One region of the Cellulomonas sp. P1_C4 genome, then DNA from elsewhere that is predicted to be linked to it. Evidence: riboswitches for the same ligand, from Rfam matches in the RefSeq annotation. Region 1 holds a riboswitch; the other holds the start of a gene.
The links. A riboswitch is a leader RNA that binds a small molecule or an ion and turns the genes downstream of it on or off. The one in region 1 is predicted to bind S-adenosylmethionine.
Positions count from the first base shown of each region.

Region 2: it holds a riboswitch for S-adenosylmethionine, as region 1 does, so the genes downstream of both, AC1DYZ_RS00775 (rhodanese-like domain-containing protein) here and AC1DYZ_RS08485 (methylenetetrahydrofolate reductase) in region 1, are expected to answer to the same signal.

Region 1 is NZ_JBFUAI010000008.1:152,025-167,637, forward strand. It holds gene gcvP (aminomethyl-transferring glycine dehydrogenase) at 1-645, shown strand, start outside; gene gcvT (glycine cleavage system aminomethyltransferase GcvT) at 642-1,799, shown strand; gene gcvH (glycine cleavage system protein GcvH) at 1,835-2,206, shown strand; gene AC1DYZ_RS08460 (LuxR C-terminal-related transcriptional regulator) at 2,475-2,708, shown strand; gene AC1DYZ_RS08465 ((deoxy)nucleoside triphosphate pyrophosphohydrolase) at 2,798-3,223, shown strand; gene AC1DYZ_RS08470 (hypothetical protein) at 3,231-3,374, opposite strand; gene AC1DYZ_RS08475 (MalY/PatB family protein) at 3,491-4,639, opposite strand; gene metE (5-methyltetrahydropteroyltriglutamate--homocysteine S-methyltransferase) at 4,707-7,028, opposite strand; gene AC1DYZ_RS08485 (methylenetetrahydrofolate reductase) at 7,036-8,073, opposite strand; SAM riboswitch class I at 8,141-8,237, opposite strand; gene AC1DYZ_RS08490 (hypothetical protein) at 8,355-8,570, opposite strand; gene AC1DYZ_RS08495 (DNA-3-methyladenine glycosylase I) at 8,644-9,234, opposite strand; gene AC1DYZ_RS08500 (TetR/AcrR family transcriptional regulator) at 9,304-10,470, opposite strand; gene AC1DYZ_RS08505 (ATP-binding cassette domain-containing protein) at 10,525-11,469, shown strand; gene AC1DYZ_RS08510 (ABC transporter permease) at 11,469-12,257, shown strand; gene AC1DYZ_RS08515 (hypothetical protein) at 12,318-13,172, shown strand; gene hrpA (ATP-dependent RNA helicase HrpA) at 13,166-15,613, opposite strand, start outside.
Region 2 is NZ_JBFUAI010000001.1:167,226-182,838, forward strand. It holds gene AC1DYZ_RS00750 (DUF1684 domain-containing protein) at 1-505, shown strand, start outside; gene AC1DYZ_RS00755 (hypothetical protein) at 502-819, opposite strand; gene AC1DYZ_RS00760 (pyridoxamine 5'-phosphate oxidase family protein) at 929-1,411, shown strand; gene AC1DYZ_RS00765 (DUF1345 domain-containing protein) at 1,416-2,027, opposite strand; gene AC1DYZ_RS00770 (O-succinylhomoserine sulfhydrylase) at 2,070-3,329, opposite strand; gene AC1DYZ_RS00775 (rhodanese-like domain-containing protein) at 3,326-3,739, opposite strand; SAM riboswitch class I at 3,750-3,850, opposite strand; SAM riboswitch class IV at 3,969-4,083, shown strand; gene AC1DYZ_RS00780 (aminotransferase class V-fold PLP-dependent enzyme) at 4,129-5,523, shown strand; gene AC1DYZ_RS00785 (YrdB family protein) at 5,633-6,001, shown strand; gene AC1DYZ_RS00790 (fasciclin domain-containing protein) at 6,211-6,858, shown strand; gene AC1DYZ_RS00795 (MaoC family dehydratase) at 6,913-7,782, opposite strand; gene AC1DYZ_RS00800 (3-oxoacyl-ACP reductase) at 7,779-9,122, opposite strand; gene AC1DYZ_RS00805 (acetyl-CoA C-acetyltransferase) at 9,125-10,465, opposite strand; gene AC1DYZ_RS00810 (TetR family transcriptional regulator) at 10,572-11,432, shown strand; gene AC1DYZ_RS00815 (acyl-CoA dehydrogenase family protein) at 11,429-13,501, shown strand; gene AC1DYZ_RS00820 (DUF2599 domain-containing protein) at 13,585-14,325, opposite strand; gene purL (phosphoribosylformylglycinamidine synthase subunit PurL) at 14,692-15,613, shown strand, end outside.

The sequences.
Region 1 (15,613 bases):
ACCGTGGCGCCGGTCAGCGCGGCGCCGTGGGGCTCGGCCGGCATCCTGCCGATCTCGTGGGCCTACGTCGCGCTCATGGGTCCCGACGGCCTGAAGACCGCCACCGAGACCGCGGTCCTCGCGGCGAACTACCTGGCCACGCGCCTGTCGGGCCACTACCCGGTCCTCTACACGGGCCCGAACGGTCTCGTCGCGCACGAGTGCATCCTCGACCTGCGCGACATCACCAAGGACACCGGGGTCACCGCCGAGGACGTCGCCAAGCGCCTCATGGACTACGGCTTCCACGCGCCGACCCTGTCGTTCCCGGTGGCCGGCACGCTCATGGTCGAGCCGACCGAGTCCGAGGACCTGGCGGAGCTCGACCGGTTCGTCGACGCCCTGGTCGCCATCCGCGACGAGATCGACGCCGTCGAGGCCGGTCGCTGGCCCGTCGCCGACTCCCCGCTGCGCCACGCGCCGCACACCGCGGCCGCGCTCAGCGCCGACGTGTGGGACCACGCCTACCCACGCGAGCTCGCCGCCTTCCCGGTGGCCGCGCTGCGCGAGGGCAAGTACTGGCCGCCGGTCCGCCGGATCGACGGCGCGCACGGCGACCGCAACCTGGTCTGCTCCTGCCCGCCCATCGAGGCGTACGCCGAATGAAGGACGACGACACCGTGGACACGTTGAGCCCCCTGCACGACGAGCACGTCGCCCTGGGCGCCGCCCTCACCAGCTTCGCCGGCTGGCAGATGCCCCTGCGCTACACCTCCGACATCGCCGAGCACACCGCGGTCCGCACGGCCGCGGGGCTGTTCGACCTGTCGCACATGGGCGAGATCGCGATCAGCGGCCCCGACGCCGGCGCGTTTCTCGACTTCGCGCTGGTCGGCAACCTGTCGGCCCTGCGGGTCCTGGGTGCGCGCTACACGATGATCTGCGCGGAGGACGGCGGGGTCGTCGACGACCTGATCGTCTACCGCGACACCGAGTCCACGTTCATGGTCGTCGCCAACGCGTCGAACCACGCCACGGTGCTCGAGGCGCTCGGCGAGCGTACCGACGGCTTCGACGTCGCCGTCGAGGACCGTTCCCCGCAGACCGCGCTGATCGCCGTGCAGGGCCCCCGTGCGCTGGAGATCCTCCGCGCCACCCAGGGGTTGGCCGAGGCCGGGCACGACGCCGAGGCGCTGAAGTACTACGCGGCGATCCCGATGACGTTCGAGGGCAAGCCGGTCTTCGTCGCGCGCACCGGCTACACGGGCGAGGACGGCTTCGAGTTCTTCCTCGACGCCCCGCTGGCCCCGGCCCTCTGGCAGGCGTTCCTCGCCGCCGGCGAGCCGTTCGGGCTGGTCCCCGCCGGGCTGTCTGCGCGCGACAGCCTCCGGCTGGAGGCCGGCATGCCGCTGTACGGCAACGAGCTCGACCGCACGACCACGCCGCACGACGCCGGCCTCGGCCGCGTGGTGAAGCTGGACAAGGTCGACGACGAGGGCGAGCCCCTCCCGTTCGTCGGCCGCGCGGCCCTCGAAGCGCGCGCGCAGTCGGAGCCCGCGCGCGTGCTCGTCGGGCTCGAAGGCCTCGGCCGGCGCGCCGCCCGGCACGGCTACCCGGTCAAGAGGTCGACCGCGGCGGACGCCCCCAGTGTCGGTACCGTCACCTCCGGAGCACCGTCGCCGACCCTCGGCCACCCGGTGGCGATGGCGTACGTGACCCCCGAGGTCAGCGCTCCGGGCACCGAGCTGGCGGTCGACGTGCGCGGTCGCGGTGAGCTCGTCCGCGTCGTGCCCCTTCCCTTCTACCGCCGACCCCGGTAAACCAAGCCCTAGAGAATTCGACAGGAGCCAGATACATGACGGAGCTGCCCACCCACCTCCATTACACGGTCGAGCACGAATGGCTGGATGACGGCGCCCCCGCGACCGTCGGCATCACCGGGATCGCGGCTGACGCGCTCGGCGACATCGTCTATCTGGAGCTCCCCGCCGTCGGCGAGGAGATCGTCGCCGGCGCGGTCGTCGGCGAGATCGAGTCGACCAAGTCCGTCTCCGAGCTGTACTCGCCGGTATCGGGCACGGTCGTCGAGATCAATCAGGGTGCCGTCGACGATCCGTCGGTGGTCAACTCAGACCCGTACGGGGCCGGCTGGCTCCTGAAGGTCGACGTGGCATCGACCGGTCCGCTGCTCTCCGCCGAGGAGTACACGGCGCAGAACGCGGGCTGAGCTCGACCGGCACGGACTTGTTGCCTCGCCAAACCGATCAGCCGTCCGGGTGAAAACCCGACGGTGCTCACACGATCGGCGTATCAACGAAGCGGTGCGACGTTCATTGTGGGTGGCAGGCGCGATCGGCGCATGGCGGGGGGGAACCCGCGCATGACGAGATTGCTGGAAGTGGCGTCATGGCTCACGACCAGCCCTCTCTCATCCGGTACGCAGCCATAGCGTGGCGACCCGGACCCCCCGGGTCAGCAGCACACCGGAGGACATCATGAGCATGGTGGAGACGAGCAGGTCGGTCGGTCTCTCGAACGACGCACTGACGCGCCGCGAGCGGGTCGTGCTGGCCGAGCTTGCCGAGGACGTCACTCTCGAGGAGATCGCCACGCGTCTCTTCGTGACCCGTAACACCGTCAAGTCGCAGGTCCGCAGCGTCTACCGCAAGATCGGCGTGTCCACGCGGTCCGAGGCCGTCGCCTGGGCCGTCGAGCACGGCATCCGCTGACAGAGGTTCAGCAGGACTCCTCGGCTCAAGAAATCGGGCCGACCCAGGGGAGCCACGTCCGCGCAACGCGGGCCTGGCAGACTCCACGCATGACCCCACCCGTGCTCGTCGTTGCCGCCGCGATCGTGGACGACCTGGACGACCCCCGTGAGCTGTTGGCCGCTCGCCGCGCCGTGCCGGCGAGGCTGGCGGGCCGCTGGGAGTTCCCGGGCGGCAAGGTGGACGGCGACGAGACGCCGGAGGATGCGCTGCACCGCGAGATCCGCGAAGAGCTCGGCGTGCGGATCGGGCTGGGCGACGAGCTCCCCGGTCCCGACGACGGCCTGTGGCGGCTGTCGGACGAGTACGTCATGCGCATCTGGCTGGCCGAGATCGTCGACGGCACGGCCGAGCCCCTCGTCGAGCACGACGAGCTGCGGTGGCTGCATGGTCACCAGTGGCTCGACGTCCCGTGGCTCGACGCGGACGTGCGCATCGTCGAGGCCCTGGCGGCGCGGTACGTCAGGTTGGCCTAGGTCCAGCTCACCAGCGGTGGTTCGAGTTCTTCATGCAGAGCTGACCGGTTCCCCGGCAGTAGCTGCACTCCCCCGACCAGCGCTTGCGGCCGGCGCCGTCGCACCGCTCGCAGAACTGCACGGCTGCGCTGCACTCGTCGCACTTCGTCACGTCGGTCTCCCCCTACGTCGTCGTCGACATCGGCCTTGCGGGCCCTGTTCACGAGATCGGCACGCACATGGGGGGGACATGAGCCCCGACGACGGTCAGATCGTCACGAATCGATGTCAGTCGGTCAGGGCCAGGGCCATGCGTCCCACCGCGTCGGTGAGCGTGGAGGTCGATGCCGCGAGGTTGAGCCGCACGTGCCCCTGGCCCCCGTCGCCGAAGGTCGGCCCGGAGGTGACGGCGAGGCGCCCGCGTCGCAGGCAGAGCTCGGCCGGGTCGGCACCCGCGCGGACGGCGGCGAACGCCCGCAGGTCGATCCACGCCAGGTAGGTCCCCTCGGGCGGGGACCAGACGGCGTCGGGCACGCGGTCGGCCAACAGCCCCGCGAGGAGCCGCTGGTTGTCGGCCAGCCCGTCGAGCACCTGGTCCAGCCACGGCCCGCACTCGCGGTAGGCCACCGTCTCGGCGAGCGTGCCGACGTGCATGACGCCGTCGCCCACGACGTAGGACATCCGGGCCAGGTCCGCGGCGGCCTGCGGACCGGGGACCAGCACCGCGGCGCGCAGGCCGGCGAGGTTGAACGCCTTCGAGGCGGAGTGCACCGCGATGGCGTCGGGGATCTGGGTGGTGGTCGGCACGAACGTCCGCCCGCCCGGCACCAGCGGCGCGTGGATCTCGTCGGCGACGACGCGGACTCCGTGGCGTGCGGCCATCTCGCCCACGGACCGCAGCTCGGCCGCGGTGTGCAGGGTGCCGGTCGGGTTGTGCGGGTGGCACAGCAGGTACCCCGGACGGGAGGTGTGCGCGCGGGCGCGGGCGAACGCCTGGTCGAGCGCGTCCAGGTCCAGCCGACCGTCCGGGCCGAGCGGGGCGGGGACGACGAGGTGGCCGGCGTGCTCGAGGAACGCGCGGAACGGTGGGTAGACCGGTGGGTTGATGACCACGGCGCTGCCGGGGTCCGTGACCATCCGCAGTGCCTCGACGAGGCCCACCATCACGTCGGACGCCAGGCGCGAGGCGGCGACGTCGACCTGCCAGCCCCAGCGCTGCGCGGCGAACTCGGCCATCGCCTCGGCGAAGGCGTGGCCGTGCGGGTAGCCCGTGTCGCCGGCACGCATGGCGTCGCTCACCGCGCGGATCACCGGCTCGGGCTGGGGGACGTCCATCTCGGCGACGAAGAGAGGCAGGACGTCGGGCGGGTAGGTCCGCCACTTGCCGCTGGTGCGGCGGCGGAGCTGGTCGAGCGGGACGGTGTCGAAGATCGTCACGCGCCGACCCTAGGACGCACGACGGCCCCGGACACCTTGGCGATGTCCGGGGCCGTCGTGAGGAGGATCAGAGCGTCGCGCGCACCTTCCGCGTCGCCTCGAGGATGTGCTCCAGCGACGGGGCGACCTCCTCGTAGCGGCGGGTCTTCAGGCCGCAGTCCGGGTTGACCCAGAGCTGGTCCACCGCGATGGCCTTGACGGCCTCGGTGAGCAGCTCCTCGACCTCGGCCTCGCTGGGCACCCGGGGCGAGTGGATGTCGTAGACGCCCGGGCCGATGCCGCGCGGGTAGCCGGCCGCCGAGATGTCGCCGAGGATCTCCATCTTCGAGCGGGCTGCCTCGATCGACGTCACGTCGGCGTCGAGGCCGTCGATCGCGCCGATGATCTCGCCGAACTCCGAGTAGCAGAGGTGGGTGTGGATCTGCGTGTCGGGGCGGACGCCGGCGGTGGAGAGCCGGAACGAGCGGACCGACCAGTCGAGGTACGCGGGGTGGTCCTCGACGCGCAGGGGCAGCAGCTCGCGCAGCGCGGGCTCGTCCACCTGGATGACGGCGATGCCGGCGGCCTCGAGGTCGGCGATCTCGTCGCGCAGGGCCAGGCCGACCTGGTTGGCGGTGTCGCCGAGGGGCTGGTCGTCGCGGACGAACGACCACGCGAGGATGGTGACCGGACCCGTGAGCATGCCCTTGACCGGCTTCTCGGTCAGCGACTGCGTGTACGACGACCACTCGACCGTGATCGGCTTGGGCCGCGAGACGTCGCCCCACAGGATCGACGGACGCGTGCAGCGCGAGCCGTACGACTGGACCCAGCCGTTCTGCGTCACGGCGAACCCGTCGAGGTTCTCCGCGAAGTACTGGACCATGTCGTTGCGCTCGGGCTCGCCGTGCACCAGCACGTCGAAGCCGATCTTCTCCTGCAGCTCGACGACGCGGCGGATCTCCGCCTTCATCTCGTCGTCGTACTGCTCCTCGGTCAGCTCGCCCTTGCCGAACGCGGCGCGGGCGGTGCGGATCTCGGTGGTCTGCGGGAACGAGCCGATGGACGTCGTCGGCAGCGGCGGCAGGTTGAGCCGGGCAGCCTGGGCGGCCTTGCGCTCGTCGAAGGAGCCGCGGCTGAACGCGGCCTCGTCGAGCGCGGCCACACGGTCGCGGACGGCCGGGTTGACGACGCCCGGCGCCGTGCGGCGGGAGGTGGCGGCGTCGGTCGCGGCGAGCAGCTGCTCGTGGATGGCCTCGCGACCCTCGGTGAGACCTTCGGCCAGGGTGACGACCTCGACGACCTTCTCGTCGGCGAACGCGAGCCACGTCTTCAGCGTGGCGTCGAGCTTCGGCTCGTCCTCGAGCGTGTGCGGGACGTGGAACAGCGACGTCGAGGTGCCGACGGTGACCGCGGCGGCGCCGAGACCCTCGAGCTGCTCGAGGATCTGCAGCTTCGCGTCCAGGTCCGCACGCCAGATGTTGTGGCCGTCGATCACGCCGGCGACCAGCGTCTTGGTCTCCAGGCCCGGGACCTTCTCGGTCGGCGCGTGGCCGCGGACCAGGTCGATGCCGATGGCCTCGACGTCCGTGGCGGCGAGCACCGGGAACGCCGCGCCGAGGTCGCCGTAGGGCGCCGCGACGAGGATGGCCGGACGGTCGGTCAGGTCCGTCGCCAGCGCGCGGTACGCCTCGATGACGGACGCGAGCAGCTGCTCGGCGGGCACGGCGATCGAGTCGGAGACCAGGGCGGGCTCCTCGAGCTGGACCCAGGTGGCGCCGGCGGCCGCGAGGGCCTGCAGGAGCTCGGCGTAGACCGGCAGCAGGTCGGCCAGGCGGTCGATCGGCGCGAAGCCCTCGGGCGCGTCCTCGGTGGCCTTGGCCAGGGCGAGGTAGGTGACGGGGCCGACGATGACCGGGCGCGTTAGGACGCCGTCCGCGAGGGCCTCGGCGAACTCCCGCACGGGGCGGTCGCTGGCGAAGCGGAACTCGGTCTCCGGACCGATCTCGGGGACCAGGTAGTGGTAGTTGGTGTCGAACCACTTGGTCATCTCGAGCGGCAGGTCGTCGCCGCGGCCGCGGGCCACGGTCGAGTAGCCCGCCAGGTCGAGGGCGCCGTCGGCGCCGACGACGTCCGCGAAGCGGGCCGGCACGGCACCCACCACGGCGGTCGCGTCGAGCACGTGGTCGTAGAAGGAGAACGCGCTCGGGATGGCCGGCACGTCGGTGGCCAGGCCCAGCTCGGCCAGGCGCGTGCGCGTGCGCTTGCGCAGGCCGGCGGCGGTCGCCTCGACCTCCTCGGCCGTCGTGCGACCGGCCCAGAACGCCTCGAGGGCCTTCTTGAGCTCGCGGCGCGGGCCGATGCGCGGGTAACCGAGCACGGAGCTGGCGGGGAAGTTCGGAGTGCTCATTGCTTTCTCAGTCCCTCGGGGGTCGGGCGGGTGCCGTGTCCTGCGGCCATCCGGCCAGGTCGGGAGCTGTCCGAGCTCCGCCGTCGAGGTGTGCACCCTCGAGCAGGTCAAGTGCGGCATGGTGCTGGTTGAACGTGTACAGGTGGACGCCGGGTGCTCCGCCGTCCAGGACGCCGTTGACCAGGTCGACGCTCGCGCGGATCCCCCGGCGGTGGCGGTCGAGCTCGTCGTCGGCGGAGCCCAGCAGGTCCAGGAGCTTGTCCGGCACCGGGACGCCGGTCAGCTCCTGCACCCGCAGCAGGCGGGCCGGGTCCGTGGTCGGGATGATGCCCGGGATGATCGGGATGGTCACGCCGGCCTCACGGGCCTCGGCCACGATACCCAGGTAGTCGTCCGCGTCGAAGAACACCTGCGTGATCGCGAAGTCGGCGCCGGCCTGCTGCTTGGCCAAGAGCGAGGCGACGTCCTGAGCGCGCGTGCCGCCGGTGGCGTGGTTGCCGCGGGGGAACGCCGCGACCGCGACGGACAGCGGGCGCACCCTCGCCCGGACCGCTTGCGACGGGCTGTCCGCGCAGCGCTGGGCCTCGATGTCGCGCAGCAGCTCGACCAGCTCGCCGGCCGTCTGCAGACCGTCGGGGTGGGCCGCCCAGTCGCTCTGCTCGGTGGGCGGGTCACCGCGCAACGCGAGGAACGACCGCAGGCCCTCGTCGAGGAACTCCCCGACGATCTCCGTGATCTCCGCGCGCGACGTGCCGACGCAGGTCAGGTGCGCGATCGGGTTGAGCGTCGTCTCGCGCAGCAGCCGGCGGACCAGCGCGCGCGTGGTGACGCGGGTCTTGCCCGACGCGCCGTAGGTGACGGACACGAAGTCCGGGTGGACGGACTCGAGCGCCTGGATGGTCGCCCAGAGTCGGGGTGCCGCATCGGGGTTCCGCGGCGGAAAGAGCTCGAAGGAGATCGTCGGGCGGTCGTTCGCGGTCTGCGGGCGGGCCGCCGGCGCGGCGTGCAGGCCGGGCGTGCGCGGTTCCACGGCGGCCGCGCTCACGGCGCGACCGGTCCGGTCGTCGGCACCGGTGCGGTGCGGGGACACGTGGTCTGCGGGGACATTGCTCACTCCATCGTCCCTGGCGGAAGCACCCACACCCTCGGCGGGGAGGGGGGTTGCTGCGGCGTCGTCGAGCCAGGTCTCTCGGCCGCTCTGGATGGTAGGCGCGATGCTAGACCGGCGATCACATGCTGGGCAACCTTGCTCGACCTGTGAGACGTGAGTGTCCGGCGCCGTCCAACCGGCGAGGAGCGGCGCGTGCGCGGGTGGCTTGAGCCTCCTCAGTGCGGGCGGCGAGGGAACAGGTTCCCCGACTGCATGCGGCTCCGCTGCGACGGCACGTCGAACCACGACGTCGGGGATCCGGCGGGGACGGACAGCAGCCCGTCCTGCACCGCGGCGAGGGTCCGGGCGTCGGGGGCGACGTTGTCCGCGAGAGCCTCCGCCGCCGCGCGCTCGGCATCGCGCCGTGCGTCGTCGTCGGGCATCTCCGTCATAGGCCCGCACTGTAGTCCGCGTCACACCCGGTTCCGAGAGCTGCACAGCAGCGTCACCCGGCAGGAGTAGCGCTCACTCCGACGGGTGAGGCGCGCCGGCCGACGGGCACGTGGCGAGGTGGTCGTCGACGACTCCGCAGGCCTGCATGGCGGCGTACGCGGTGACGGGACCGACGAACCGGAAGCCGAGCGACTTGAGCTGCGTGGCGAGCGCGCGGGACTCGGGCGTCTGCGCCGGGACGTCGGCCCAGGTCACGGGCCGGACGTGGGCGGTCCGGTCGGGTGCGTGCGACCACAGGACCTGCTCCAGGGTGCCGCCGGCGGCGTGCAGCTCCCGCAGTGCGCGCCCGTTGGCGATGGTGGCCTCGATCTTGGCGCGGTTGCGCACGATGCCCGCGTCGCCCATGAGTCGCGCGACGTCCTCGTCGCCGAACTCCGCGACGACCTCCGGGTCGAACCCGGCGAACGCCGCGCGGAAGGCCGGCCGCTTGCGCAGCACGGTGATCCAGGCGAGGCCGGACTGGAAGCCCTCGAGCGCGAACCGCTCGAAGAGCGCGTGCTCGTCGTGGACGGGCACGCCCCACTCCTCGTCGTGGTACTGCTCGTAGAGCGGGTTGCCGTCGCCGAAGCAGCGGCCGGTGCGCGGGACGTCTTGCGAGGTCATGCGTCGAGTCTGCCCGGGACCGCCGACACCGACGCCGGCCCTCTGTGCGTGTCGGGGGCTGTGGGCGGCTCAGGCCGTCGGGGTCGCGAGCGCGATGAGGCGCTCGATGCCGTCGAGGATGAGGATGGTCCCGAAGTCGAGGCTCTCGCCGTCGTCGGCGCGGTCGTCCGGACCGAACGAGAACGCGCCCTCGTCGACCGCCCTCAGCAGCGCGGGGTGCGCGGACGGCGACGCCAGGACGCCGAGGAGGGCGCCCAGGTCGGGGGACTCGTCGGCGCCGTCCGCCGCACCCACGGCCGCCGTGCGCCGGCTGTCGGTCAGCTCCTCGGTGACGCGCAGCTGGTCCAGGGCGTGCGTGGCCAGCAGACCGATCGCGCCCACCTTCTGCCGCTCGGACAAGGGCGTGTCCTCGAGGGCGGACAGCATCCCCTCCATCCACGCGAGCCGGCCGGGACCCACCGCGTGCAGCACGGTGGTCGTGCGCGCCAGCCACGGGTGCGCGCGCAGGATCGGCCGCTGGATGGCGAGGATCAGCTCGAGCCGCTCGCGCCAACCGCCGACCTCCGGCCCGAGGACGGGCGGGCGCCCGGCGGCACGGTCGGACATGAGGGCCAGCACCTCGTCCTTGGAGGACACGTACCGGTAGAGCGACATCGTCGTGAAGCCGAGGGACTCGGCAAGCCGGGCCATGGAGACGGCGTCGATGCCCTCGGCGTCCGCCAGAGCGATCCCCGCATCGGCGATCTGCTCGAGCGTGAGGCTGGGGCGCGGACCCGGCCGACCCTCGACCGGCGTGCGCCACAGCACGGCGATGCCGGGGGGCAGCTCCACCGGCGGGCCCTCGGCCCCCGCCACGCGCACGGCCTGGCGTCGGGCCTTCTCGGCCGCGCGGGCCGCCTGCTGCTGGGCCAGGGCTGCCGCGCGCTGGGCCTTCTCGGCCTCGCGGAGCTGCCGCGCGGCCTCCTTGACCGCCTGCTGCGCCTCGCGCTCGCGCTCGTTGCGCAGCCGCTCGGCCTCCTTGGCCAGGTCCTGCTCGGCCCTCAGGCGCTCGCGCTCGAGCCGTTCGGCGTCCTTGCGGGAGCGCTCGGCCTCCTTCTGCGCGGCGCGCTCGGCGTCGCGGTCGGCCTTCTCCAGCTCGCGGCGCAGCCGGTCCGCCTCCTTGGCCTCGGCGCGCTCGGCCTTCTCGCGGTCGCGGCGCAGCGCCTCGGCCGCACGCGTCTCGTCGTCGTTGTCCACGACACCTCCTTGACGGTCGATCCTACAAGTGTGTATGAGGTACACACACAGTTTATGGCATACACAGAAGGCGAGATCGCGATGACCGCTCCTGTTGTCGTCGCCCGGGGGCTGCGCAAGTCCTACGGCGACCTGACCGTGCTCGACGGCGTCGACCTCGACGTCGCTCGGGGCGAGGTGCTCGCGCTCCTCGGCCCCAACGGCGCCGGCAAGACCACGACCGTGCGCATCCTGTCCACGCTGCTGCGGCCCGACGGCGGCACGGCGCACGTCGTCGGCAAGGACGTGGTCCGGCAGGCCGAGCAGGTGCGGGCGGCGATCAGCCTCACCGGCCAGTTCGCGGCGGTCGACGACCTGCTCACGGGCGTCGAGAACCTGCACCTCATGGCGAAGCTCGCGCACCTGGGCCGCTCGGAGGTGCGCACCCGCAGCGCGGAGCTGCTCGAGCTCTTCGACCTGACCGACGCCGGCAAGCGGGTGGTCAAGACCTACTCCGGCGGCATGCGGCGCCGGCTCGACCTCGCGGTCGGCCTCCTGGCCCGGCCGCAGGTGGTGTTCCTCGACGAGCCGACGACGGGCCTCGACCCGCGCAGCCGTAACGACCTCTGGGACGTCATCCGGGAGGTCGTCGCCGAGGGCACCACCGTGCTGCTCACGACGCAGTACCTCGAGGAGGCCGACCAGCTGGCCGACCGGATCGCCGTCATCGACCGCGGGCGCGTGATCGCTGACGGCACGGCGCGCGAGCTCAAGCGGGCCGTCGGCTCGGCGCACGTCGAGCTCCACCTCAAGGACGGGTCCGAGGAGCGCATCCTCACCGACGGCTCCGTGCCGGACGTGCGCCGGATCCTCGCCGGCATCGAGGACCGCGGCGTCGCCGTCGACGCCTGGGAGGTCCGCTCCCCCACGCTCGACGACGTCTTCCTCACCCTGACGGGCCGGCCCACCGAGCCCGAGACCACCACCACGCCCGCCCTCGTCGCCTCCCGGGAGTACTGATGACCACGCTCACCGCACCCACAGAGGTGCCCGCCCTCGGTTGGAGCTGGCACGACACGTCCGCGCTGATCGGCCGGTGCCTGCGCCGGTCCCTGCGCCAGATGGACACCGTGCTCATGGCGGTGATCCTGCCGCTGGCCCTGCTGCTGATGTTCGTCTACGTGTTCGGCGGCGCCATCGACACCGGCGGCGCCTACGTCGACTGGGTGGTGCCCGGCATCATCCTGCTCACCGCCGGGTACGGCTCCGCCAACACCGCCGTGGAGGTCGCCAGCGACATGACCGGCGGCATCATCGACCGGTTCCGGTCACTGCCCATCCGGCCCACGGGCGTGCTCACCGGGCACGTGGTCGCGAGCATGGCGCGCAACGCCGTCTCCACCGCGCTGGTGATCGGCGTGGCCTTCCTCATCGGCTTCGACGCCGCGGCGTCGCCCCTGGACTGGGCCGCGGCCATCGGCCTCATCGCGCTGTTCGTCCTGGCGCTCACCTGGGTGGCGGTCGCCATCGGGGTGGTCGCGTCCGGGCCCGAGGCTGCGTCCGGGTTCACCTTCGCGATCCTGTTCCTGCCGTACGTGTCGAGCGCGTTCGTGCCGCCGGAGTCGATGCCGTCGGTGCTGGAGACGATCGCGACGTACAACCCCATCACGCCCGTGACCGACACCCTGCGCGGGCTCCTGCTCGGACTGCCAATCGGCGACTCGTGGGTGGCCGCCGTGGCGTGGTGCGTCGGGATCTTCGTCGTGGCGCGGGTCGCGGCGGGGGTGCTGTTCCGTCGCAAGGCCTGAGTGCCGCTCCGAGGCCGCGCGGTACGCCGCGCGGCCTCCGGCATGCGGTAGACCAGGGACATGACGAGCCCGTTCCCGCCCACCGGTGCCTCCGAGCCGCCCGAGGAGCCGCCGAACCGCCGTCGGGGCTGGATCATCGCGCTCGCCGTCCTGCTCGCCGCGGCGGTCGGCGTCATCGTGTACCTGCTGGTGACCGCCGACGACGAGGGAGCGGAGCCGGTCGCTTCGTCGACCACCTCGCCGTCCCCGTCCTCGTCGCCCGTGCCCTCGCAGGAGCCGTCGGGGGAACCGTCGACGGCTGCGGCGGCGGGCTGCGCCCCGAACGACGAGACGGCACCCGCGGGCGCCGACGTCGTCGCCGTGATCGACGTGGACGGCGACGGACGACCCGACCAGGCCTGGCTCAGCGGCGGCGCCGGCCGCGAGTTCGGCATCACCACGGCGTCGGGCGCGACGTTCTCGGCGACCATCGACTCCGCCTCGCCCGTCCCCGCCTCCGCGATCGTCAATCGCGTCCAGGCCGACCAGATCCCCATCGCGCTGGTCGACCTCAGCCGGGAGGCCCTGGTCTACTCGCTCGCCGGCTGCGCCGTGACCCCGGTGGCCAACGAGCAGGGTCAGCCGTACACGTTCGACCGGGGCTTCGCGGGCACCGGGACCGGTGTCGGGTGCTCGACCGACGGCGGCTCGCTCCGGCTCGCGGGCCTCAACGCGGTGGCCGACGACGCCGGCACCTACACGGTGACCCGGACGTTCGTGGATCTCGACGCCGACGGCCGGCACGCGACCAACGCGGCGCCGGAGCAGGTGGCCCTCGGGGCCGGCGCCGACGAACCCGTGGTGACGACGGCGCAGGAGGTCAGCTGCGGCGAGCTGGTGGCCGGTACCGACGACGGGCCCGTCGAGCCTCAGTAGGCGGCGAGCGCCTTCTTGATGCGGGTGGTCGACACCGGCACGGGCGTGCCCAGCTGCTGGGCGAACAGGCTGACGCGCAGCTCCTCGAGCATCCAGCGCAGCTCCCGGAGCTCCGCGTCGCGCGGGTGCTTGGCGACGACGTCGTCGTAGAGCGCCTCGACGTCCTGGACCTGCCACGCCAGGTCGGCGTCGCGCTGCGGGTTCTCGGCCGCCTTGACCAGCCGGTGGCGTGCGGCCCGCAGGTACCGGGCGAGGTGGGGCAGGCGTGCGGCGCCGACCTCGCTGACGAAGCCGGCGTGCACGAGGCGGGCGGCCTGGGCGCGCAGGTCTTGGGCGGTGGCCAGCAGCGCGAGGCTGGACCGGTCGCGGATCTCGGCGTCCAGCTCGTGCCAGGCCGTGAGCACCGCGACGAGGTCGGTGACCACGGCGAACACGGTGTCCTCGAGCCGGTTCCGCACTCCTGCGCGCGCCGCGGCGTAGGCGTCGGCGGTCCGGACGGTGTCGGCCGGCGCGGTGAGCAGAGACTCGATCGCGGCCAGCTGCACGTCCGTGACCAGCGCGTCCGTGCTGGGGTACGGGCTCGCGGCGAGCGTGAGGGCCTGCGTGCCCGTCCACCGGGTCGTGATCCGGCCGGGGGTCAGGCCGACGTCGAGCAGGAGCAGGCGGCGCAGGCCTCGGCGGGCCGCCTCCGGCCGGGCGGACTCGTCGGCCAGCGCGCGCACGGCGACCGAGCCCTTCTCCTCGACCAGGGACGGGAAGGCGCGGACCTTGCCGACCTCGACGACCTCCGGGAGCTCCGGCAGGTCGGCGGGCCAGGTCGTGAGCCCGGTGCGCACGACGTCGATGCTCGGTGCTGGCGGGGTGGGCGGGCTCGCCGGCAGCGCCGGCGCGGGCTGGCCCGCTCCCGCCGCCCGCGCCTCCTCCATCGCCGCCCGGACCGCCGTGCGGACGGCGTCGTCGACTGCCTTCTGCGTGCGGTCCGCCAGGCGGCGCTGCAGGACGAGCAGGTCCTTGCCCTCGTCCACCACTCCCCCGCGGTCGCCGACCACGCGGAACGTCATGCGCAGGTGCGGCGGCAGCCGGTCGTCGTCGAACGCGTCGTCGGGCACGTCGACATCCCGCAGCTCGCGGACGGCGCGCCGGAACACGTCGCGGAACGACGGAGCCGCGTTGCCCGCGCGGACGGTGTCCTCCCAGTCGGCCGTGTGCTGCGCGATCCAGGCCGCGACGCCGCGAGCCACGTCGGGCGCGGGGACCAGCTGGACGCGCACGGGCTTGGGCAGCGCGCGGATGGTGGCGGTGATCAGCTCCTCGCGCAGACCCGGCACCATCCAGCCGAAGCCGTCCGGCGTGAGCCGCGCGAGCGTCGAGAGAGGGATATGTACAGTCACGCCGTCAGCTTCTGTACCGGGCTCGAACTGGTAGGTCAGGGGGAGGCGCAGGTCGCCCTGCGGCCAGCGCGACGGGAACGCGCCCTCGTCGATCGCGCCGGCCTCGCCCACCAGCAGCTCGCGCGTGAAGGTCAGCAGGTCCGGGTTCTCGCGCCGGGCGGTCTTCCACCACTGGTCGAAGTGCCGGCTCGAGACCACGTCGTCCGGGACGCGCTCGTCGTAGAACGCGAAGAGCGTGTCGTCGTCGACCACCAGGTCGCGACGCCGTGCGCGCGCCTCCAGACCCTCAGCCTCGGCCAGGAGGCGCCTGTTCTCGTGGAAGAACGCGTGGTGGGTGGTCCACTCGCCCTGCACCAGCGCGTGCCGGACGAACAGCTCGCGGGCGTGCTCGGGGTCGACCTTGGCGAACAGCACGCGGCGCTGGTTGACGATGGGCACGCCGTACAGGAGCACCTTCTCGAACGCCGTCGCCGCGCCCTGGCGGGTCGACCAGGCCGGCTCCGAGTACGCGCGCTTCACCAGGTGGGCGCCGACCTCCTCCGCCCACTCGGGCTGGATGCGCGCGACATCGCGGCCCCACAGGCGGCTGGTCTCCACCAGCTCGGCGGCCATGACCCAGGCCGGGGGCTTCCGGGCGAGGCCCGATCCCGGGAAGATCGCGAATCGCGCGCCGCGGGCCCCGAGGTACTCGTTGCGGCCACGCCGGTCGGGCCGGCCCGGGGTCTTGCCCCGCGTCGAGACCTCGGTCGCCTCCTGCATGCCGATCTGCGAGAGCAGCCCGGCCAGGATCGCGACGTGGATGCGGTCGCCGCCCCACTCGAGCCGGAGCCCCTCGGTCTCGAGTGTCTGCTTCGGCGCGTTCACGACGATGCCCAGCGGCTTGGCCAGCTCGCGCAGCTGCGTGACCACGTCCTGCCACTCGCGGATGCGCAGGTAGTTGAGGTGCTCGGCCCGGCACATCCGGCGGAACGCCGACCCCGACAGGTCGCGCTGCTGGTCCCGCAGGTAGTGCCACAGGTTGAGGTAGGTGAGCAGGTCAGAGGTGGGATC
Region 2 (15,613 bases), on a different contig from region 1:
TGACCTTCTGCTCGAGGTCGCCCGCCGCACGGGCCACGCGATCGTCCGCGTGCACGACCCGGCCGCGCCGCACCTGGCCGCGTTCGAGGGCATCCCGGCGTACGCGCCGTCGGAGGACTGGGTGCTGACCGGCCGCTTCGAGCCCTTCGACGAGCCGCGGACGGTCACCACGGGGGCGGTCGTGGACGGGCTCGAGCACCACCACACCGCGGTCGGCACCGTGCAGTTCGAGGTCGCCGGGATCCCGCAGTCGCTCATCGTCTTCGACGGCGGCGCGCGTGGGCTCAGCGTGCTCTTCCGCGACGCGACCAGCGGCGTCACCACGTACCCGGCGTCGCGCACCCTCGCGCTCGGCCCGGTGGCGGACGACGGCACGGTCACGCTCGACCTCAACCGCGCGTCCAACCTGCCCTGCGGTCTCACGCAGTTCGCGACGTGCCCGATCCCGCCGCCGGAGAACGTGCTGACGGTCGCGGTCGAGGCCGGGGAGCAGTGGGTCCGCTAGCCCTTCGAGGCCCGCACGCGGGCGATCTCCGCGAACCGCATCCACTCGTCCTCGAGCGCGGCGGGCAGCGCGACCCAGTCGTAGAAAAGCCGTCCGCTGTCGCCGGGTGACCAGATCGTGACGCCGGGCAGCGCCAGCGCCTCGGCGTACTCGGCGCTGTCCCGGCCGAGCTTGACCACGAGGCGGTCGCCGCCCACGTGCCCGGCGAACATGGTCGAGCCCACCTTGAGGATCGGGCGGCCCATCATCTGCGCCCGCGTGGCGCCACGCGCGACGAGGTCGTCGGCGATCGCGTCGTAGTCGCTGTCCGTCATGGACCGAGCATCCCGCGCCCCTCCGACATGCGACAGCCGCGCAGCGTGCCTACGGTGGGCCGGCCGCCGCGGTCAGCAGCCCCGCGAGCGCGCCGCTCGAGGAGGACGCATGACGAACGAGGACCAGCAGGCCAAGGTCGCGGGACTGATCAAGGACGCGCGGATCGCGATGCTCACCACGGTGTCGGCGGACGGCTCGCTGGTGAGCCGGCCCATGGGTGTGCAGGACGTGGACTTCGACGGGGACCTGTGGTTCTTCGCCGAGGAGGGCAGCCACAAGGTGCACGAGGTCGAGGGCGGGAGCCCCGCCAACGCGGCCTTCTCGGACTCGACGGCCTGGGTCTCGGTCTCCGGTCGCGCCGAGGTGGTCCGCGACCGCGCCAAGATCGCGGAGCTGTGGGGCACCTCGGCCGAGGCCTGGTTCCCCGACGGTCCGGAGACGCCGGGCGTGGTCCTGGTCGTGCTCCGCGGCGAGACGGCGGAGTACTGGCACGCCAAGGGCGGCCGCCTGACGACGGCGTTCAGCCTGGTCAAGGCCAAGGTCACCGGCGAGCGCTACGACGGCGGCGAGAACGAGACCGTCCGGCTCTGAGCGGTCACATCGACGCGACGAGGTTGACCAGCAGCGCGATGATCACGGTCCCGAACAGGTAGCTGAGCAGCGCGTGCCCCAGCGCGGTGCGCCGCATCGCGGACGACCCGAGGTCGGTGTCGGAGATGGCGAAGCTCATGCCCACGGTGACGGCGACGTAGGCGAAGTCGGTGTACCGCGGCGCCTCCTGCATGTGGAAGTCGATGCCGCCGGCACCGTCGCTCAGGTACATCCGCGCGTACCGCAGCGCGAACACGGTGTGGATGGCGGCCCACGACGTCAGCACGCTGGCCAGCACCGCGATCGTCGGCAACAGCTGGCCGATCTCCTTCTCGACGAGCACGATCCCGACGCCCGCGAGCGTCACCACGGCGGCGGCGAGGACGACCGCGTGGGCGCCGAACCGCGTCGGCTCCTCCCGCGTGGCGTGCGACGCGGTGTCGTCGGGGCCCATCGACGAGATCGCCGCCCACGTCCACACGACGAAGACCGCGGCCACGGTCGCCCAGCCCGCCAGGATCGCGGCGACCGCCGACGACCAGCCGATGATGCCGGCGACGACGACCCCGGCCAGCACGCCGACCAGCAGGCGCACCAGTGACGACGAGTTGCTCACGCCGTCAGTGTTCCGCGCCGGACCGACGGGATCGGGGAGGCGTCAGCCGGCGAGTGTGTCGAGCGCCTGCGCGAGGTCGTCGATCAGGTCCGCCGGGTCCTCGAGGCCCACCGAGAGCCGGACGGTCGTCTCGGCGATGCCGACGGCCGCGCGTCCCTCAGGACCCAGCTTGCGGTGCGTGGTCGTCGCGGGGTGCGTGACCATCGACTTGGCGTCGCCGAGGTTGTTCGAGATGTCGACGATCCGCAGCGCGTCGAGCACGCCGAACGTGACCTTCTTGGCGACGTCGGGCTGCGCGCCCTCCGGCACCGCGAGGTTGAACGTCACGACGGTGCCCCCGCCGGACTGCTGCGCGAGCGCGAGCTCGTGCTGCGGGTGCGAGGGCAGGTACGGGTAGCGGACCAGCGAGACGCCGGGCTGCTGCTCGAGCCACGTGGCCACCTGCAGCGCCGACGCCGTCTGGTGCCGCACACGCAGCGACAGCGTCTCCAGGCCCTTGAGCAGCACCCACGCGTTGAACGCCGACAGCGACGGGCCGGTGTTGCGGATCAGGGTCTGCACGGGACCGTGCACGTACTCGTCGGTGCCCAGGATCGCGCCGCCGAGCACGCGGCCCTGCCCGTCGATGTGCTTGGTCGCGGAGTACACGATGACGTCCGCGCCGAGCTCGAGCGGGCGGGAGAGCACGGGCGTGGCGAAGACGTTGTCGACGATCACGGTCGCGCCCGCGGCGTGCGCGAGCCGGCTGACCGCGCCGATGTCGACCAGGTCCTGCATCGGGTTGGACGGCGTCTCGAAGAACACCACGTCCGCCGGCGTCGACAGCGCCTCCTCCCACTGCGACAGCTCGTGGCCGTCGACGTAGTCGGTGCGCACCCCCCACTTGGCCAGGATCTCCTCGAAGATCACGACGGTGGACCCGAAGAGCGCCCGCGCGGACACGATGCGCGACCCCGACTGCACGATCGCGGCGAGGGACGTGAAGACGGCGGACATGCCGGACGCGGTGGCGTACGCGGCCTCGGCGCCCTCGAGCAGGCGCAGGCGCTCCTCGAACGTGGACACCGTGGGGTTGCCGTAGCGCGAGTAGAGGAAGCGGTCGGCCTCGCCGGCGAACGCGGCCTCGGCCTCGGCGGCCGCGTCGTAGACGTAGCCCTGCGTGAGGAACAGCGCCTCGGAGGTCTCCTGGAACTGCGAGCGGACCAGCCCGCCGCGCACGGCGAGGGTGTCGGGGCGCAGGTCGGTGCGCGGGGTGCGGCGGTCGTCCCAGTCGCCGGGACCGGGGACGCGGCGGGGGCTCATGCCTGGCGCCAGGGCAGACCGGCGGCACGCCAGCCGGAGTGGCCGCGGTGGCCGTCCGCGCCGACGTCGCCCTCGAAGCCCTCGAGCACGTTGTAGGCCGGACCCAGTCCCGCCGACGTCGCGGCCTGCGCGGCGGCGATCGAGCGCACGCCCGAGCGGCACAGGAAGACGACGGGCCGCCCGGCCGTGACGCCGGCGTCGGCCAGCTGCTTGAGGAACTGCGGGTTGGGCCGTCCCGACGGGTACGACACCCACTCGACCAGCGCGGAGCGACCGTCGATCTGGGCGGGGTCGGGGATGCCGACGTAGCGCCACTCGGCGTCGGTCCGCACGTCGACGAGCACGGCGGTCTCGTCGGTCGTGAGGAGGTCCCAGGCCTGCTGGGGGGTCAGGTCGCCGGCGTAGCTCATGCAGATCCTCGTCTCATCGGTCCTGGCGGTAGCACCCTCGGCCGAGCACGTGGTGCCCGCGGGTTGCTGCGGCGTCGTCGAGCCAGATCTCTCAGCCGCTCTGGATGGTGCCGGTGATGCTACGCGCGGCGGCACCATCGCTCCAAGTAGTGGACAAGGTGTCCCGGCAGGCGAGACGAACCGCGCGGTGCGTTGACAGGCGCTACGGGCTGCCGCGACCCTCGTTGCAGGTCATGAGCGCCAGCGTCAAGCCCCGGCTCGCTGGCCGGCAACCCTCCTCCGCGGTGGGGTGCCCCGGGTGACGACCTGGCCGTGTCCCGTCCGGGACCCGGCAAGCGCGGGGTTCCACCTGTCGTAGGTGTTCCCCCGGAACGTGTCGGAGGACTTCCATGACCATCATCGCCGAGCGCGCCTCGTGTGCCTCCGTCGACGAGGTGAGCGCGCTGCTCCCGGTCGTCGGCGGCACCACCACCGTCCCGCTGGTGGACGGCACCCAGCGCGTCTACGCCAACCTCGACTACGCCGCCAGCGCCCCCGCCCTCGAGGCTGTGGCGGCGCGCGTGACTGAGGTGCTGCCGCTGTACGCCTCTGTGCACCGTGGTGCCGGCTACCTGTCGCAGGTGTCCACCGCGCTCTACGAGTCCGCGCGCCAGACCATCGCGCGGTTCGTCGACGCGCGTCCCGACGACGTCGCGATCATCACCCGCAACACCACGGACTCGCTCAACCTCCTGGCGGGAGTCGTGCCGGAGGGCGGTCGCGTCCTCGTGCTGGACGTCGAGCACCACGCCAACCTGCTGCCCTGGGTGCAGTCGTCGGAGCGCCACGGCAACCGCACGACGATCCTGCCCATCAAGCACACCGTGGCCGCGACGCTCGACGCCCTGCGCACCGAGCTCGCCCGCCAGCCGTACGCGCTGGTCACGATCACGGGCGCGTCCAACGTGACGGGGGAGGCGCTGCCGATCGACGAGGTCGTGGCGCTCGCCCACGCCGAGGGCGCCCGGGTGGCCGTCGACGGTGCCCAGCTGGTGCCGCACCGCGGGTTCTCGTTGGCGGCGACCGACGCCGACTACGTGGCGTTCTCGGGCCACAAGACGTACGCGCCGTTCGGTGCGGGTGCCCTGGTCGGGCGCCGCGACTGGCTCGACACGGGCACTCCGTACCTCGCAGGGGGAGGTGCGGTGCGCGACGTGCGGGCCGATCGGACGGTCTGGCAGCCGGCGCCCGCGCGCCACGAGGCGGGTTCGCCCAACGTGCTCGGCGCGATCGCCCTGGCCGAGGCGTGCGACCAGCTGGCGGCCCTCCCCGCCGGCGCCCTCGCCGCGCACGAGGAGGCCCTCCGGGCGCGCCTCGTCGAGGGGCTCTCGGGCATCGACGGCGTCGAGATCGCGCGCATCTGGCCCGACTCCGCCGCGCCCGTCGGCGTCCTCACGTTCACCGTGCCGGACCACGACCCGGGCCTGGTCGCCGCGTACCTCGCCGCCGAGCACGGCATCGGCGTGCGCGACGGCCGGTTCTGCGCCCACCCGCTCCTTGCGCACCTCGGCGCGTCGGGCGGGGCCATCCGGGCCTCGGTGGGCGTCGGCACGACGAGCGAGGCGGTCGACCGTCTGGTCGTGGCCCTCACCGAGTACCTCGCCACGGGCCCGCGCGTCCGCTACGAGGTGATCGACGGCTGCTGGGCCGTGGTCGAGGACACCCGCCCGCTGCTCGCCGTGCACGGCTTGGACCACCTGGCCGCGACGGCCGCGGCCGCTTGCGGACCGGCCCTAGACGACTGACTGTCAGTCCCGCCGGGTCGAGAACGTCACCCCGCCGCCAGAGCGGCACGTCGAGGTGACGTTCGGTGAGCTGCCGAACTCGTCGTCGATCGGCCGACAGGATGGTGCCGTGACCACGCCGCCCGCCGCCGGGCCCGCCGTCGGGCTGCTCGGGGTGCTCGCGTTCCTCTGCGAGCTCGTGATGATCGGGCTGCTGGCGGTGGCCGGGTGGCGCCTCGGGACGAGCTCGCCGACGTCGATCACGCTCGCGGTGCTGCTTCCCGCCGTGGCCATCGCGATCTGGGCCCGGTGGATGGCACCGACCTCACGGCACCGGCTCCGGCGCGGGCCCCGCGTCGTGGCGCAGACGGCGCTGTTCATCGCGGTCGGCACGGCCTGCATCTACGCCGGACTGACCACCTGGGGGATCGTCTTCAGCATCATCGCGTCGGCCGTCTTCGCCGGAGCGAAGGACGCCGAGCACCCGCGGCGGACCTGACCTGACCAGGGCCGATCCGCCGGCGAGCTCGCGAGTGTGCGACGAATTCGTGAGTCGCGAGGCACGACTTCGTCGAAAACCCACGACCTCACGATCCCGACTGCATCCGGGAGCCGCGTGACCGGCGAAGAGGAGGCAGGGCGCCCTCCGGTGCCCGCGCGGTGCGGCGCTCCGGCGTCGGCCGCGACCGTCGTCCGCAGGAGCTCACCATGAGGATCCGTCGTACGCTCTCCGTCCTTGCCGTCGCAGGTGTCGTCGCCGGCGGGGGACTCGCCCTCGCACCCGCGGCCAGCGCCGCAGCCCCACCCACCGGCACGTCGAGCCTGGCGGCCCTGCTGGCGTCGGACGGCGACACGTTCGACCGCAACTGGCGCGACTTCGACATCCTCGACCAGGCGGTCGGCGCGGTCCTCGCCGCCAAGCCGTCGAGCCCGGTCGGCGTCCTCGCGGACGGCACGGTCCCGCTGACGGCGTTCCTGCCGAACGACCGCGCGTTCCAGTACCTCGCTAAGGACCTGACGCACCGCTGGTACGGCAGCGAGCAGGAGGTCCTCACGGCGCTCGCGGGCGCGGTCGGCATCGATGCCATCGAGCAGGTGCTGCTCTACCACGTGGTCCCGGGCGCGACGATCGACTCCGCCACTGCGCTGGCCAGCGACAACGCGGTGCTCACGACCGCCCAGGGCGGCACGTTCACGGTCGACGTGATCTCGAAGCGGTTCGGCATCGTGCAGCTGCGCGACCAGGACCGCAACGACCTGAACCCGTTCCTGATCCCGGGCAAGCTCGACCTCAACAAGGGCAACGTGCAGATCGCGCACGCGATCACGTTCGTCCTGCGCCCCGCGGACCTCTGAGACGCAAGGACTCTGCAGGATCCGGCGCGGCGAGCCCGGATCCTGCAGAGTCCTTCAGGCCAGAGGCGTGACCGTTCCCGTCAGGTGCGGCTTGCCCGAGCGGGCGTCCCAGCCGGCGAACGTGAACCCGTCGGACCGTGACCGCGCGATCCGCACGGTCACCGTCCCGGGCAGGAGCACGGGCTTCACGAAGTCGACGGACCAGTCGAACGCGTCGCCGCGGCCCGCGCCCACGTCGGCGAGAGCGCGCGAGGCCGTGTACATGCCGTGCGCGATGGCCCGGGGGAACCCGAGGGCCTTGGCCGACAGCGCCGACAGGTGGATCGGGTTGCGGTCGCCTGACACCGCCGCGTAGCGCCGGCCGATGTCGCCGTCGAGCGTCCAGCGGCCGGTGGGCGTCAGCGGGACGAAGGTCGGGGCGTCGTCGTCGGCAGCCGAACCCTCCAGGTGCACCCCGCGCGCCAGGTAGGTGGACACCCCGCGCCACGCGAGCGTGCCGTCGACCGAGACCTCGGTGACCAGGTCGACCTGCGTGCCGGACCGGTGCGGCCGGAGGTCGGCGGCGGACGCGCGGATCTCCAGCACGTCGGACAAGGACAGCGGGCGCAGCTGCGAGACCCGGTTGGCCACATGCACCAGGCCGACGAGCGGCAGCGGGAAGTCGGACCGGGCCATGAGTGCCGTGGCCACCGGGAACGCCAGCACGTGCACGAAGCCGGCGGGAAGCTGGTCGGAGGCTGACTCGCCCAGCAGGTGCTGGTACTCCGTCAGGCGCTCGGACGACGCCCGTACCCCGCGGACGACGTACGAGACGCCGGGCAGGACCGACGGCCCGGAGCGCACCCGGCGGGCCACGGCGAGCCCGGCCCCGCGGGCGTACAGCCCGCCGAGCCCCGGTACCTCGGGCAGGACGACGGTCGTCACTGGCCCACCATGTTCTGCCCGCACACGCGCAGCACGCGCCCGACCACGCCACCGGCGGCGGGGGAGGCCAGGAACGCCACGGTCTCGGCGACGTCGACCGGCTGACCGCCCTGCTGCAGCGAGTTCAGCCGGCGCGCCACCTGCCGCGTGACGGCGGGGATGCGCGCGGTCATCTCGGTCTCGATGAACCCGGGGGCCACCGCATTGGCGGTGCCGCCGAAGGCCGCGAGCAGGGGCGCGGTCGCGCGGACCATGCCGATGACGCCGCCCTTGGACGCCGCGTAGTTGGTCTGGCCGCGGTTGCCGGCGATGCCCGACGTCGACGCCAGCGACACGATCCGCGGGGCGTCCGTGAAGTCGCCGGACGTCAGCAGCGCCTCGTTGATCCGCAGCTGTGACGCGATGTTCACGGTGAGCACCGAGTCCCACTTGTCCGAGGACATGTTGGCCAGCAGCTTGTCGCGCGTGATGCCGGCGTTGTGCACGACGATGTCCAGCCGCCCGTGCCGCTGCAGCGCGTGCTCCAGCAGCCGCTCGCCGGCGTCCGCCGCCGTGACGTCGAGCTGGAGTGCCGTGCCGCGCACGCGGTTGGCGACCGCGACCAGCTGCTCGCCGGCCGCCGGCACGTCGACCGCGATGACGGTGGCGCCGTCGCGGGCGAGGGTGTCGGCGATCGAGGCGCCGATGCCGCGAGCGGCGCCGGTGACGACGGCGACCCGACCCGCCAGCGGCTTCTCCCAGTCCTCGGGGAGCGCACCGGCGGCGGAGTCGACGGCAAGCAGCTGACCGTCGACGAACGCGGACTTGGTCGACAGGAAGAACCGCAAGGCGCCGAGCACCGACGGGGCCGTGACCGCCACACCGTCGTCGAGCACCACGCCGTTGCCGGTGGACCCGCCGCGTAGCTCCTTGGCCAGCGACCTCAGCAGACCGTCGACGCCCTGCCGCGCGGCCGCGACCGCCGGGGCGTCGTCGGAACCCGCGGCGCGCGAGACGGTGACCACGCGAGCGCCGCGGGGCAGCGACTTGAGCACGGCGCCGGCGGCCATCACCGGCTCCGCCAGCTGGTCGGGGTGCGTCAGCTCGGTGAGCGCGAGGACCACCGCGGCGTACCGGGTGCCGGGCGTGGCGTTCCGGTGCACGTCGAGGTCCCAGTCGTGCGCCAGGACACCGGACAGCACCTCGGACTCGGGCCCGCGGCCGAGCACCAGCACGGCCCCGGCGACCAGCGGCTGTCCGGGCTCGTAGCGCCGCAGGGGCGCGGGCTGTGGGAGCCCGAGCTGTTGCGCGATCTTCTTGGTGAACCCGCTGTTGACCAGGTTGAGGTAGGTGTCGCTCATGGTCAGGCCGCCTCGAGGATCGCGGTGAGGCCCAGCCCGCCGGCCGCGCAGACGGACACGAGCGCGCGGACCGGTGCGTCGGACCCGAAAGCCACCTTGCGTCGGTGCAGCTCCTTGCTGACGGTCGCGATGATCCGCCCGCCGGTCGCGGCGAACGGGTGCCCGGCGGCCAGCGACGAGCCGTGCACGTTGAGCTTCGCCCGGTCCACGGTGCCGAACGCCCCGTCGAGCCCGAGCCGCGTGCGCCCGAACTCCTCCGACTCCCACGCCGCCAGCGTGGTGAGCACAGTCGCCGCGAAGGCCTCGTGGATCTCGATGAGGTCGAGGTCGGCCAGCGTGAGCCCTTGGCGGGCGAGCAGGCGCGGCACAGCGAACGCCGGGGCCATGAGCAGCCCGTCGTCGCCGTGCACGAAGTCGACCGCACCGGCCTCGGCGTCGACCACCCAGGCGAGCGGGACGAGGTCGTGCGACGCGGCCCAGTCCGCGGAGCCGAGCAGCACCGCCGACGCGCCGTCGGACAGCGGCGTCGAGTTGCCCGCCGTCATCGTCGCGGGGGTGTCGAGCGTGAGGCCGAAGGCCGGCTTGAGCTTGGCCAGCTTCTCGAGCGAGGAGTCGGCGCGCAGGTTGGCGTCGCGGGTCAGCCCGCGGAACGGCGTGACCAGGTCGTCGAAGAACCCGGAGTCGTAGGCGGCGGCCAGGTTCTGGTGGCTGGCCAGCGCGATCTCGTCCTGCGCGGCGTGCGTGATCTCCCACTTCGCCGTGGTCAGCGCCTGGTGCTCGCCCATCGACAGGTGCGTGCGGGGCTCGCCCGTGGTCGGGGCCGACGGCGCGAGGTCCTTCGGCCGGATCTGCGCGATCGCCGCGAGCTTCTGCTTCGCGGTGCGGGCCCGCGACAGATCGAGCAGCGCGCGGCGCAGGCGGTTGCTCACGGCGATGGGGGCGTCGGACGTGCTGTCGACGCCGCCCGCGATGGCGGACTCGAGCTGGCCGAGGCGGATCTTGTTGCTCAGCGAGACGACGGTCTCGAGGCCCGTGGCGCAGGCCTGCTGGACGTCGTACGCGGGGGTCTCGGCCGACAGCGCCGAGCCGAGGACGGCCTCGCGCGTGAGGTTGAAGTCCTTGCTGTGCTTGAGCACGGCGCCGGCGGCGACCTCGCCGATGCGCTCGCCCTGCAGCCCGAAGCGGGCGACGAGCCCGTCGATGGCGGCGGTCAGCATGTCCTGGTTGCTCGCCCGCACGTACGGTCCGCCGGCGCGGGCGAAGGGGATCCGGTTCCCGCCCAGGACGTAGGCGCGGCGCACCTCGGGGGTGGTGGGTACGGGGGTCGGGGTGTTGTCGGCCATGGGCGCGTTCCTCTCGCATCGTCGTCGAGCGCAGGGAGGTGTCGAGCTGGGTGCGCTCGAGATGACGTTGTGTCCGAAACCCACAGTACCTGATACCTTCGGTCTCGTGAGCCCTGTCACACCGGGCCCGTCGACGACGAGGGCCCTCACGCTGCTGAACTCCGACGCCGGTCGTGCGCGACCGGCGCTTCCCGTACCCCCGACCGTCCGCCGACCCCCCGAGGACGCCTTCGCCGCCGACGGCCGCTCCACCCGCTGGGCCGACCACCGCGAGGCCCGTCGCGCCGAGCTGGTCCGCATCGCCCGGCGCACCGTCCACCACAAGGGCCCCGACGTCTCCATGGAGGAGATCGCGGCCGCCGCGGGGACCTCGAAGTCGATCGTCTACCGCTACTTCGCCGACAAGACGGGCCTGCAGATCGCTGTCGCCGAGGCCGTCGTGCTGCAGATCCAGGGGGCGCTCGAGGGCGTCCTGCGGATCGCACCGACCCCGCGGGACGGCCTGCGGGCCATGGTCGCGGTGTACCTCGAGATGATCGAGTCGTCGCCCAACGTCTACGCGTTCGTGACCCGCAACGGGTCGGTCGAGTCCGGCGGGCCGCTCGGGCACTTCCTCGACTCGGTGACCGCGATGGTCGCCGCCCCGTTCGCCCGCGGCCTCACCGAGGAGCACGACGGCCGGCGGACCGCACGCCGGCCCGAGGCGTCCGAGGGGGCGCACCCCGAGGACACGGCCCTGCAGGCCCGCGTCGCCCTGGCCGAGTCCTGGGCCGCCGGCGCCGTCGGCTTCGTGCGCGGTTCCGGCGAGTGGTGGCTGGCCCACCGCGACGAGCCCGGCAGCCCGGACCGCGAGGAGATCACCGCCCAGGTCGCCGCCTGGCTCTGGGCCGGACCCGTCGGGCTGCTGGCCCGTGACCGTCACCGCACCACCCCTGACCACACGATCGCCCCGGAGGACTCTCGATGACCACCACCGCCCCCCGCCCCACGGTCGAGGCACCCGACTCCGGGGACCCGCGGCTCGACGCCGACGTCACCAACGTCGACATCGAGCATCTGCACCGGGTGCTCCTGGGGCACTACCCGGAGCTGCGCCTCGCGGCCCGCAAGCTGTTGGCCGACGAGCGGTTCCACCGCATCGAGGGCCAGTCGCTGGCGGACCACCGCGAGCGGGTCCTCGGTCAGCTGCGGCTGCTGGCGACCGAGGGCGACGTGCACCGCTCGTTCCCCGAGCGGTTCGGTGGCGCCGAGGACCACGGCGGCTTCCTCGCGCGGTTCGAGGAGCTCACGCACGCGGACCCGTCGCTGCAGATCAAGTCGGGCGTGCAGTGGGGCCTGTTCGCGTCGGCCATCTACCACCTGGGCACCGAGCGCAACCACGACGAGTTCCTGGCCGACGCCCTGTCGGTCAAGGTGCCGGGCGCCTTCGCGATGACGGAGACGGGCCACGGCTCGGACGTCGCCGCCATCGGCACGACCGCCACGTACGACCCGGAGACGCAGGAGTTCGTCATCCACACGCCGTTCCGCGCGGCGTGGAAGGACTACCTGGGCAACGCCGGCCAGCACGGCACGGCGGCGGCCGTGTTCGCGCGGCTGATCACCGCGGGCGTGGACCACGGGGTGCACGCGTTCTACGTGCCGATCCGCGACGAGGACGCGCTCGAGTTCCTGCCGGGCGTCGGCGGCGAGGACGACGGGCTCAAGGGCGGCCTCAACGGCATCGACAACGGCCGGCTGTGGTTCGACCACGTCCGCATCCCGCGCACCAACCTGCTCAACCGGTACGGCGACGTCGCCGAGGACGGCACCTACTCGTCGCCCATCGCGAGCCCGGGCCGCCGCTTCTTCACGATGCTCGGCACCCTGGTGCAGGGCCGCGTCTCGCTGGACGGCGCCGCGGTGACGGCCGCGCGCGTGGGCCTGACCATCGCGATCACCTACGGGAACCAGCGCCGCCAGTTCAACGCCGCCTCGCCCACCGAGGAGGTCGTGATCCTCGACTACGCCGAGCACCAGCGCCGCCTGCTGCCGCTGCTCGCGGAGACGTACGCCGCCGGGTTCGCGCACGAGGACCTGCTCGCCGCGTTCGACGACGTGTTCTCCGGCCGCAACGACACCACCGAGACCCGCGAGGACCTCGAGACGCTCGCCGCGGCACTCAAGCCGGCCTCGACCTGGCACGCGCTGACCACGCTGCAGGTCGCCCGCGAGGCGTGCGGCGGCGCCGGGTTCCTGGCCGAGAACCGGCTCACGGGGCTGCGCGCCGACATGGACGTCTACGCGACGTTCGAGGGCGACAACACGGTCCTGCTGCAGCTCGTCGGCAAGCGCCTGCTCGCCGACTACGCGGCGCACTTCAAGCACCTGGACGCGACGAAGGTCGCCCGCATGGTGGCCGAGCGCGCGTCCGACGCCGCCCGCTACCGCACGCCGCTGCACCGCGCCGTGCAGACGATCGCCGACGTGGGCGACCCCCGCCGCTCGGCCGGCCAGCTGCGCGAGACGGCCACCCAGCGCGAGCTGCTGGTGGACCGGGTCGAGACCATGGTCGCGGAGATCGCGCAGGCCCTGCGCCCGGCCCAGAAGGCCGACCCGGCCACCGCCGCGGCGCTGTTCAACGCGCACCAACACGAGCTGGTCGAGGCGGCCCGCGCGCACGCCGAGCTGGTCCAGTGGGAGTCGTTCACCGCGGCGCTCGAGCGGGTCACCGACCCGGGCACGCGCCAGATCCTCACCTGGGTCCGCGACCTGTTCGGCCTCACGCTCGTCGAGCGGCACCTCACCTGGTACCTGCTCAACGGCCGGTTGTCCGCCGGTCGGGCCCGCACGGTGACGTCGTACATCGACCGCCTGCTGGCGCGGCTGCGTCCGCACGCGCAGAGCCTGGTCGACGCGTTCGGCTACGAGCAGGCCCACCTGCGTGCGCCCATTGCGTCGGGCGCGGAGCAGGCCCGGCAGGACGAGGCCCGCGCCTACTACCGGGCGCAGCGCGCGTCCGGTGACGCCCCCGTCCCGGAGAAGCACCAGCGCTGACCCACGAGCCGCGCGCCTATCCGGCGCGCAGACCGGACCCGGCCCGTCGCCCCGCAACCCGCGGGGAGGCGGGCCGGGCCTCGTCAGGACGGGTTGCAGCGCGCCGCGATCATCTCGAGCGGGTCGACCACCGACCGCCACGGCTCGAGGTTCCACGTGGCCTTGTCCGGTGCGCCGAGCTCGTGGCACTCGAGCTGGGCCTGCATGCCGGGGGTGTCGGCGTCCGGAGCCTGCGCGACGACCTGCGCCCAGAGCCCCTCCTGCGCCGCGCGGCTCCGCTCCCGTGCCCAGGCGCTGGGCGTGACAGCCAGTGAGCGGCCGCCCTCGGCCTCGCCCCAGACGGCGCTCTCGACCGCGACGGAGGCGAGCCAGAGGTCCACCGGGCCGGGCGTGGCACCCGCCGTGGCGAGCCGGACCACCTCGGGGCTCACCTGCTCGAGCTCCGTGCCCCACGGCTCGGTGCTCACGCCGGCGACGAACATGCCGGCGTTGTCGCGGACCGCGCCGGTGCCGTCGGAGAGGGCCGTGAGGGTCATGCCCTCGGGCGCGGCCAGCCGGGCGTCGCCCCCGGGCACGCTCAGCCGGGCGGAGCCGTCGTCCTGCGGGACCGCCTGGGCGGCCGGGGCCGCGATCACGACCGTCACGGTTCCCGACGAGAGCGGCACGCCGGTCGCGCGGATCGTCGCCGGGTCGTCCGGGTCCGCGGTGGCCGTGGGGGTGGGCGTCGCCGTAGGCGTGGGGGCTGGCGTGGTCGGGGCGGGGGAGCAGCCGGCGAGGGCGAGCAGCACCGCGGCGGTCGCGAGCGCGGACCGGAGCGGGGTCATCGCCACCGGTGCGCGGCGAGGTCGTCAGGCACGGCGGTCCTCCTCCTGGTCACGGCCACCGTAGGCGATCACCGCGCGTCAGCGGAGCCAGACGCACTCCGACGGTGACACGACGGCCGGGTCGGCATGCGGGTCGCTGCGGGCGACCACCGCGCCCGGGGTGAGCCGCGAGCGGCCAGGAGCTGGTTGCCCGGGAGCGTGAGCCCAAGTAACTGGTCCGGATTGCTCGTCGGAACCGGGCCGCGGCGGGTCCTGGACGCTGCGCCGGGCCACCTCCGCGCCCCGGTATCCTGGGCCACGTCTGCCGACGTCGGCCGCGCTGCCGTGATGGTGGCGCAGAGCCACGGGTCTCCACCGAGGGAATCGATGACCACCGCACCTGCGCGCGCCCCCCAGACCGACACCGTCGACGTCGCCGCCGCGACCCCCGACCAGGAGCAGCCGTTCGCCGAGCTGGGCCTCAAGCCGGACGAGTACCAGCGCATCCGCGACATCCTCGAGCGCCGCCCCACGGCCGCCGAGCTCGCGATGTACTCGGTCATGTGGTCGGAGCACTGCTCGTACAAGTCGAGCAAGAACCACCTGCGCCAGTTCGGCGACAAGACCACCGACGCCATGAAGGAGCACCTGCTCGTCGGCATCGGCGAGAACGCGGGCGTCGTCGACATCGGTGACGGCTGGGCGGTGACCTTCAAGGTCGAGTCGCACAACCACCCGTCCTACGTCGAGCCGTACCAGGGCGCGGCCACGGGCGTCGGCGGCATCGTGCGCGACATCATCTCGATGGGCGCGCGCCCGGTCGCCGTCATGGACCAGCTGCGGTTCGGCGCGGTCGACCACCCCGACACCGCGCGCGTGGTGCACGGCGTGGTGTCCGGAGTCGGCGGCTACGGCAACTCGCTCGGCCTGCCGAACATCGGCGGCGAGCTCGTCTTCGACGCGTCCTACCAGGGCAACCCGCTGGTCAATGCGCTGTGCCTCGGCGTGCTGCGGCACGAGGACATCCATCTGGCCAACGCGTCCGGCGCGGGCAACAAGGTCGTCCTGTTCGGCGCCCGGACCGGTGGCGACGGCATCGGCGGAGCCTCGATCCTCGCCAGCGAGACGTTCGACGACGCCAAGCCCTCCAAGCGCCCGTCGGTGCAGGTGGGCGACCCCTTCATGGAGAAGGTGCTCATCGAGTGCTGCCTCGAGCTCTACGCCGCGCGCGTGGTCGAGGGCATCCAGGACCTCGGCGCCGCCGGCATCTCCTGCGCGACCAGCGAGCTGGCCTCGAACGGCGACGGCG